Regions from separate parts of the Bacillus sp. NPDC094077 genome, predicted to be linked through region 2. Evidence: riboswitches for the same ligand, from Rfam matches in the RefSeq annotation. Region 2 holds a riboswitch; each other region holds the start of a gene.
The links. A riboswitch is a leader RNA that binds a small molecule or an ion and turns the genes downstream of it on or off. The one in region 2 is predicted to bind S-adenosylmethionine.
Positions count from the first base shown of each region.

Region 1: linked by a shared signal. The riboswitch ahead of ACQKNR_RS16565 (hypothetical protein) and the one ahead of ACQKNR_RS10665 (YezD family protein) in region 2 are both predicted to bind S-adenosylmethionine.
Region 3: linked by a shared signal. The riboswitch ahead of ACQKNR_RS20585 (cyclase family protein) and the one ahead of ACQKNR_RS10665 (YezD family protein) in region 2 are both predicted to bind S-adenosylmethionine.

Region 1 covers NZ_JBNNUF010000006.1:92,354-95,513, forward strand. Annotated here, with positions in the region: gene ACQKNR_RS16555 (NAD(P)H-dependent oxidoreductase) at 1-486, opposite strand, end outside; gene ACQKNR_RS16560 (SWIM zinc finger family protein) at 508-945, opposite strand; gene ACQKNR_RS16565 (hypothetical protein) at 1,151-1,471, opposite strand; SAM riboswitch class I at 1,512-1,610, opposite strand; gene ACQKNR_RS16570 (hypothetical protein) at 1,733-1,924, shown strand; gene ACQKNR_RS16575 (YwiC-like family protein) at 1,955-2,677, opposite strand; gene ACQKNR_RS16580 (ECF transporter S component) at 2,860-3,160, opposite strand, start outside.
Region 2 covers NZ_JBNNUF010000003.1:376,070-379,229, reverse strand. Annotated here, with positions in the region: gene sat (sulfate adenylyltransferase) at 1-187, opposite strand, end outside; gene ACQKNR_RS10670 (phosphoadenylyl-sulfate reductase) at 226-930, opposite strand; gene ACQKNR_RS10665 (YezD family protein) at 1,017-1,160, opposite strand; SAM riboswitch class I at 1,234-1,342, opposite strand; gene lysA (diaminopimelate decarboxylase) at 1,459-2,775, opposite strand; lysine riboswitch at 2,955-3,136, opposite strand.
Region 3 covers NZ_JBNNUF010000009.1:140,160-143,319, forward strand. Annotated here, with positions in the region: gene ACQKNR_RS20575 (nucleotidyltransferase domain-containing protein) at 1-456, opposite strand, end outside; gene ACQKNR_RS20580 (PRK06851 family protein) at 568-1,677, opposite strand; SAM riboswitch class I at 1,828-1,940, shown strand; gene ACQKNR_RS20585 (cyclase family protein) at 2,026-2,658, shown strand; gene ACQKNR_RS20590 (hypothetical protein) at 2,847-3,160, opposite strand, start outside.

The sequences.
Region 1 (3,160 bases), on a different contig from region 2:
TTTTATATCGCGAATGCCGCAAAAACGTAAAACGCCTCTCTTCATCACAATCCAATCCGCTGATCGATATAATAATGCGACGTACCATAAAGGCGAATCTAACGTATTAATAACCCACGCTTTCTTTCCGTTCAATAATCCTTTCGGTAAAGCTCCTTCATATTTATAAGCAAATCCAGCTACAAAAATACGGTCAATAAATCCTTTTAAAATAGCAGGCATCCCCCACCACCATATCGGATATATAAAGAGAAGAGTATCCGCTTCTTCCACTAATTTTCTATATCGCACTGTCTCTTCCTCATTTACTAAATCACGCCTTCTCTTCTCTTCATTAAATACAAGTACCGGATCAAATTGTTCCTTGTATAAATCAAGTACCGTAACAGAATGATTTGTTTCTTGTAATCCTTTTTGCACATGCTCTAAAATTGCCCCGTTAAAGCTTGAAGGATTAGGATGAGCGTATATAATTAGTACGTTCACTACAAAGCACCCCCTCTATAATTACAGTTTCCCCTTCTTTAACATCTTCTCTACAATTTGCACATTTTTTGAACTTTGTAACAACCGATTTAATACTGTTAGTAACTCTTCTTTTTCTAAACCTTTCAGTTTCTCTTTAACCGTACTCTCACCTGCACTTTGAATATCATAAACAACCGCCGCCATATGCTTACAAAAGTTCTCATAAGGACACTCGCAGCTACTTTCTGTAAAATCCTCGAGATCAATAATTACTTCATAGTTCCCAGCATTCCCAGTAACGAAAGCAAACACTTTATTGTCGTGTATTTCAACATCTTCTACATGTCCATCTTCATAATATTCATATCCTCTGTCAATAATGTACTTCGGAATCCATTTCGTTATATCTTTTAATAAGTAAGCGTACATAACAACACCTCTTCCTTTAATTCCCTTTTGACTTCCAAAACCCTGCATGTTATTCTATTAACTGTCAAGTAGCGAGCCTACGTGACAAAACAACTGACACCTATTCGGCGAAGGTGTCTCTTTTCGTTTGTAGCCGATAGGAAGTGCCTCTTTCAGGCACATTCAACTTTTGACACTACACACTCAACACCATTCCCTTGTATCAGGCTGCTTTAGCAGTCTTTTACACTACATACTTCAAAAAAAAGAGAGCTTAGCTCCCTTTTCTCGCCTTATAATATACCCCTTTTTCCGCAAAGAGATATTCATCATCAGCTAAAGTAATTTTCCCATCCAGTTTCAGTTCGTCTAATAGCCTCGATAAATAAAATTGATGTAACATTTTTTTCGTGAATTTTCCTTCATGATGCGAAACGATATGTTCTTGAATATCTAACAATGATATTGGCTTATCTTGTTCTATCATATATTCATAAACTGTACTGCGCAGTTTTACGTATTTTTCGAGTGTCACAGTAATCCGCAACCCCTTTCTTCTTAATATAAATTTTCGTAATCGGTTTTTTTGCAACAAAAAAACCTCTCCGATAAGAAGAAGTTACGTATATATCTTCGTCTTATCTCCCAGAACAAATATGTTCTGCTGGAATTAGCACCTGCATCGCGGTTGCTGGGTTTCATCGGGCCAGTCCCTCCACCTCTCTGGATAAGAAAATATTCACTTAAAACTTACTATACGTAATTTCACTTTAATTGTCAAACAAATATAACAAATTATATTTTTTTCTTCAATGTTCATACTATACATATATGAACATTCAAGGAGGATTATGAAATGCATCAAAACGCTCGCGGATATGTACAAGATTCTTTTCAATCATTACAAGAAGCAAAACATTGTTTAGAAGAAGCACTACAGACAGTTGAAAAAGATTTTAATCGCGCTCGTATTGAACAATCACTTTATGCTATTGAACAAGCATTGCAACGTTGTGATTACACGGTTCACATTTTAGAACAAGATTAAAAACTTCCCATCAATTGATGGGAAGTTTTTTCAAATGGCATACTTCATTATTATTGCCGTTATGATTAAAAAATATACAGAATTAGCAATTTCTAAAATCCCTACTTTTATGATAGAAATTTTTTTGCCATACAACATAATTGCTCGAATGACACTTGGTATGAAGATAAGAGAACACCACGGATTGATAGCAAATACGATTATCGTCAACACGATATGATAACCCCAAGATATAAGACGATACTTCGGATTATTTTTCTCACGAATCATCGTTTTCACATAAAACGTGCTTCCTAAAAAATATAAAAATGAAATAAGCGCAATAAATAATGCTGTTTTATCTATAAGTTTCATTGAAAAATAATAACTAATTAAACCACCTATACAAAAAACAATGATTGCACAAATGTCATTTAGTAATGCTCTTTCATTTTTTTGACGAGCGTAATATATATTTACAATAAACAATGGAATCATGATTACTACGAATAAAAGAATTCGCCATTCATATAATAAAGAAATCATCCCAAATACGAACGCAATAATAAAATAAACAATTGCAGCGTGTAAAAACTCTTTTTTTCGTCTTTGCTTTATGTACATGAGACATGGATACGTAGCTAAATAAATAAAAAACCAAGCTAAAAACAATGGAATATGATATAAAGTAGGTTTCCCAAGTACAATACTTAATAGAAATGGTATAACAAGCATAGCCCATGCCCCATGTTGCTTCGGAATAACTAACTTCATTACCTATACACCTCCCTCTTGAAAATAATTCTCACCCACTATTATACAAATAATTTCATATAATAATGGATGCATATTGAATCTATTTTTTGACAAAAAAATGCTCCTTACAATATGTAAGAAGCATGAAAGAGGCAAACGAATATGTAAGTCGCGACCCTACCTTATATGAGTATGCTTTTCTATGTCACGTTATGCTCATCTAATATGCCATATTTCTTTTTAAATCTTGTAAGAATCTTAATCCAAGAGGTACTAAATAATAATAAGAAAATAACATTCGAAATCGCATGGCTCAAATCGAAGTAAAAACTTGCGACATAGTACGAAATGACAGTTTCCCACGTTGCTTCTCGTATAAAACCGAGTAGTCCCCAGAAGTTCATAATCCAGCCAAATAAAAATCCAACGATCACTCCATACAGGAGTCTTCCCCATAGCTTTTTCATTAAAAATGTATAGCGAAGTAAGCCTGCTATAAAC
Region 2 (3,160 bases):
AACGAAGCGTTTCTACAACCGAATCATAATCTTTTTTTCCTAAAAAACCAGTAAGCGGACTATATCCCCCTGTCGCTAGCAGTTCTAAATCGCTTAACGCAATGTTGTCTAGTTTAATTTCTTTTTCAATTTGTGATACGTCGTATGTCTCATCTACACGGTTTATTAATTCGTTTATTATAGTCATTTTCTATATCCCCTCTTAGCTTTATTTCAAGATTCATCTTATTGGTAATGAAGACCGCACTCGGTTTTCACTTTCCCAGCCCATCTACCTTCTCTTGAATCACCACCTGCTCCTACAGGTAACGTACATTTCTCACACCCAATACTTGGATATCCAATATCATGAAGTGGGTTATACGGCAAGTTATGTTTGTATACATATCGCCACACTTCTTTCCACGTCCAATGGATAAGCGGACAAACTTTAATAGATTGAAAACGATGATCTTGATTTATAAACTTTGTATGCTTACGCGTTTCTGATTGTTCCCTTCTTAATCCCGATATCCACGCTTTTTCTGCTGCAAGTGATTTTTCCAAAGGCAAAATTTTCCTAATCTTACAGCAGAGATTTGGATTGCTTTCCCATAGTTTCTCACCATGCAACTTCGCTTGTTCATCAAGTGTAAGTTCTGGTTGTTTTTCTATAATATTTAATGAAGGAAATCGCTCACGTACTTTTTTAATCAATTCGTACGTTTCTTGAAAATGAACATTTGTATCTAAAAATACAACTTTAGCAGATGGATTTACTTGGTTTATAAGATGGAGTAATACCATACCCTCCACTCCAAAGCTACACGCATACACAATTTCATCTTTATATTCTTTGTAAGCCCAACTTAATACTGATAGCGCGCCCTTCGTTTCATCTTTTTCCGAAAACGGAACACTATTTTCTTTCCACGTCTCATAAGTCAACATGTCTTTTCCCCCTGTAAAAGCAAAAAGACGGCTTTAACCTATTAAAATAGATTAAAACCGCCTCTAGTTTTTCTAGTCAGCGCTTTTTACTTTAAACGGACCTTTTCACTTTTCTCTAACTGAATGACTTTTCCATCTTGCACAACAATTGTAATTGAACCATATTTCATATCAGCAAGCATCGTTTGAATTTTTTCAGATACTTCATCAAAATGTTCCCGTACGCTCACGCGAACAGCCCCCCTTTTTTATTCATAAAAAAAATCTTTCCCATTTCGAAAAGACTGTTCGGTAATATATTTTACCTTATCTTTCAAAATGGATTCCATTTTGCTGGATTTAGCACCTTGCTTTTTATAAGCAGGTTGCCGAGCTTCGTAGGGCCAGTTCCCTCCGCTTCTCTTGATAAGCTTTGTATTTGTATTTTATCACAATTCTGATTTTTTTCAATCCTAGTTTTCCGATATATTTTAATTATTTTATTTTATAAAAAAGGAATTGCCCATCCGAACAACTCCTTTTTCACATTTAAGCAAGCTCTTTAATACGTATGCGATCGTTTCCAATAATATTTTCATACGTTTCGCGTTCTACAACAATTTGTGATGCTCCGCCTTTTGCAAAGACGACGGCTGGTCTACAAATACGATTATAATTATTCGCCATCGAGTACCCATATGCCCCAGTGCAAGAAATTGCTAGTAAATCAGAAGAAGCAACTTTCGGTAGATGAATATCCCAAATCAACATATCTCCACTCTCACAACATTTTCCTGCAATTGAAACGAGCTCCTCATTTCCATCATTTCCTCGATTCGCCAACATTGCCTCATAACGAGCTCCGTATAGAGCCGGCCTTAAATTATCTGTCATTCCACCATCCACTGAAACATATTTCCGAATGCCAGGAATATCTTTCACCGATCCGACTGTATAAAGTGTTGTTCCGGCATCACCTACAATACTACGACCTGGTTCAATCCATATTTCTGGAAGCGGATATTCGCATTGTGTAAACTGTTCTCTTATCGTACTTGTTACGGCATGAACATACGTTTCAAGTGTTAATGGTGTATCCGACTCCGTATAACGTATACCAAATCCGCCGCCCACATTCAACACTTTTACTACATAGTTTGTTTGTTCTCTCACCTCTTCTAAAAATTGGCGAAGAACTTCAATTGCTCGAACAAAACCAGCTGTTTCAAATATTTGTGATCCGATATGTGAATGAATTCCTAACACATTATAATTTGACTTTTGTAATGCTAGCTCAATCGCTTGCATTGCTTGACCATTTGAAACACCAAATCCAAATTTCGAATCCTCTTGGCCTGTTGTTATATATTCGTGTGTGTGTGCCTCTACTCCAGGCGTAACACGGATTAATATGTTCACAAATTTCCCATGTTCTACTGCTAAATCATGTAAAACTTCTAGTTCAAAGAAATTATCTACTACAAAACAACCGATATTTGCCTGAAGAGCCATCACTATCTCTTCTTCTGTTTTATTATTTCCATGAAAATGAATACGCGATGCTGGAAATCCTGCTTGGAGTGCTGTATATAACTCTCCTCCAGAAACGACATCTAATGACATATTCTCTTCACAAGCTACTCGGCACATCTCCATGCACAAGAACGCCTTGCTTGCATATGCTACTTGATAAGAGAAACCACTTTCTTTAAAAGCACGATGAAACGCACGACATTTCCCTCGAATAGACTCTTCATCGTATACATAAAGTGGTGTTCCGTATTGTTTTGCGAGCTGCGTCGTATCGCACCCTCCAATTTCTAAGTGTCCTTGCCCATTGATTCGGCTTGTGCCGTGTAAATACATTTGAATTCCTCCCTTATTTCCTCTAAAACTCATAACCCCAATCTTCTATTCATTGCAGCACGCTTTTAGATAGACAAAAAACGCGCGGAACAATGTTCACACGCGTTTCTTATTAGGAAAAATATATATTGAAAAAATAAACGAGTTGTTATCTTCTCAAATAAGAAACCGCATCAACATCTCCAAATAGCTCTCCATAAAATAAATCTTATGACAGTACTACATTTATTCAATGCAGTCCCAATATATGAATAAGGTGGTCATTCTTATATTTCGGCAATAGTCCCTTTCAACCTATGATCACAGATTCCACTAAATCTCCCATAGCTTACTCTTTCCTATCGCGGCCTCTACCTTTGAGAGTAGATGAGGTAAGTCTATTTAA
Region 3 (3,160 bases), on a different contig from region 2:
AAAATACTTTTTCAATTTTACATTCTCATCTTGTAAAAATTCACGATAATTTTTCGACGCCATATGTAAGTAATGATATATCGTTGCTTTTGGATCAAAATTCTTTTCACTCATTTGCTGAAGCTGCTCTGGAAAATTAGAGTTTTTTGAATAAAAAATTGGTGATCGAATCCACTCAAGTAAAGCTGGATTTGACTTCGCGAATAGTTGCAATGCCTTTTTAATATCCCATCCGCTTATATCTAAATCATCACTAATTGGATATTCAATTACATCACGTTTATCATGAATTGATAAATACCATTCTACTGGATGTATATAAACAAACCTAACATCATAATCGCTATCTTTCGATGGAAATCCCCAAGCACGACTCCCTGATTCCACTGCAAATAAAATTTTCACATCATTCTCTTTTTCAATTCTTTCTAACTCTAATTCAATTTTTTCTCTCATTTCATACCATCCCCATTTTTTGATTATTTCCTTGGAAATTCGACAAATATACCACTAATTTTACTACATACTAAAATAACTGCCAGAAATTTTCTGACAGTTTGAAAAAGCCTATTTTTTCTTTTCGATTACAGTAGCGGCAATTCGTTCAAACTCTTTTTGAATTTCCTCTTTATATACATCCACTTTTGAAAAATCCATAGCAGTAATATAAATTCGTTCTAATTTATCACGAACTGATTTTGCTTTTGCTAAGAAAGACATCGCCTCATTCATTTTTGCTTTATATTGAATGGAAACGTCACGAATTTCTTTAGCATACTTTTCATCCGTCCCCGGTGTAACAATAAGAGCATACATATCTATAATCTCATCACCTTCGCGACTTGGAAAATATTCATGTGGTGCGGTACTATCAAAAATTGCAAATCCTAATTCTCTTACGATAACCATATCGAGACTATTCGGGTCAAATCCGCAATGATATACTTCAACGTCAAATCCTTTTTCTTCTGCTACCTTCGCTAACTTTTTGAGCATTGTTGATTTTCCAGAGCCCGGGCGTCCTTTTATAAAATAACGATGTGGTAATCCTTCTGTTAAATTAGGAACAAAATCAACTGCTCCTTTCGGTGTAGCAGCTCCTAAAAAACGATGTTTTACAATCGATTTTTGCCCACTTTTATCTGTAAATAATTTCTGAATTAGCTGATCCGTTAGTTCATTTGCTTTGTTAAAATCAATATTATTAATATATATTTTCTCCCACTCATCATGTATAACTAACGCCTCTTTAAAGCACCCGTAAGCAGTTTGAAAAGCTTTGCTTGCTTCTGAAACAAATCGTTCAATTTCTAGCCTCTGCTTTCTTAATTTATCTGAGTCCCAAGCAACTCCTAAATTTATATACTCTTCAACAACTCCTGGCATCTTTGGCTCAATAACATGCGGTGATGTTCCATCAACAATTCCTACTTTTAATTTCGGGATAATCACTCCATCAACTGACTTATTATCAGAAGAACAATGCAAAAGTTCAATATCATATCCTTTTTCAACCCATTCACGACCCATTGCCTTAATTAAAGAAGATTTCCCTGTTCCTGGACCACCCTTTAAAATAAATAATCTGTCTAGCCCTTTTAAATTCTCTTCGTATAAATTATGAAATCCCCTAGCTGTATTTCCACCAGCATAATAATTCAATACATTTCCTGTCACTGCACTCACTCCTTCGCAGCATTCTATTTACATAAGCTACAATATGCGAGCAACTTTATTTGGGTGAATACCTAATTTGTGTTGCGCAAAAAAAGGAAATGAAATACAATTTAAATATTATAAATATTCTGGACTTTAAAACTGAATATACCTTTATCAAGAGAGGCAGAGGGACCGGCCCTTTGAAGCCCAGCAACCTCAGTTTATAAGAACTGAATAGGTGCTAATTCCTGCAGAGTGCATTGCATTTTGGAAGATAAAACTCAACTAGTATGTAAAGCTCATCTTTCTTGATTATGAAGGATGGGCTTTTTATTATCTGAAAAACATATATTGGAGGTATGTAAAATGAAAGTAATTGATCTATCACAAACGTTTGAAAATAATATGTCTCAATTTCCCGGAACACCAAAAATCCAACTAGAAGCAATTACAAGTGTTGAAGAAACAGGTTATCAAGTTACAGATTTCCATTCTGTCGTTCATGTGGGTACGCATTGTGATGCTCCTGCGCATTTCATTTCAGGTGCAACCACTATTGATCAATTACCCCTTGATCAATTTGTAGGCGAAGCTGTACTTATCGATGTAACTCATATTCAAGAGCGAAAATTACCTAAGGAAGTATTACATGGTACCGACATAAAAGAAGGCAATATTGTCATTTTCCATTCCAACCTATCTAATAAATGGAATACAGAAGCTTATGAGAAAGAAGCATTTTATCTTTCCGAAGAATTAGCTAAAGAATTAGTTCGACTAAAAGTAAAATCCGTCGGTTTAGATTTTATTTCTCCTGATGAGGTAACGACAGAAACATCACCAATTCATCACATATTACTAGGGAATAATATTTATCTAATCGAAAACTTAACAAATCTAGATGCCATTAACGCGAAACGTTTCTTTTTCTCTGCAGCACCTTTAAAAATTAAAGATAGTGATGGTGCTTTCGCAAGAGCATTCGCTGTTATTTTTTAAAACAAGATCTACTTATAAAGTGAAACTTTAATCAGTGGGGGTTTTGTCCATCCCCCACTGATTATTAGTTGAACCAATCGGGCGTTTACGGGCAGTTGATCTCCCACCTAACTCCCTCGCATTCGCCGAATTTTGAGGTGGGAGTCTTACTGCCCGTTAATGCGGGATAAACGAAAAAGCAAAGATCATTACTGACCTTTGCTTCTATATTTTTTATTTAAATTAAGAAGTAATTGTTCCATCCGAGGGCGTACCCAGGCTAAATAATCTTTCTCTTTCTTCTTTGTACAAGTTATCTCTTCTCCATCTACCATTCCGACAAGTTCTAGCTCTAACAGTTGCCTCGTGAATGCTAACATATTTACTTCTTCGGCCGGATACTCTTCTTTTAATTTCTCCTCAATTTCTCCTAATAAAAAACCGTCACGCATCATTGCCAGTGCATCAATCCAAAGTGGCGGCATTTCATATTTCTCTCCTGTAATTGTATCTTTTACGATAT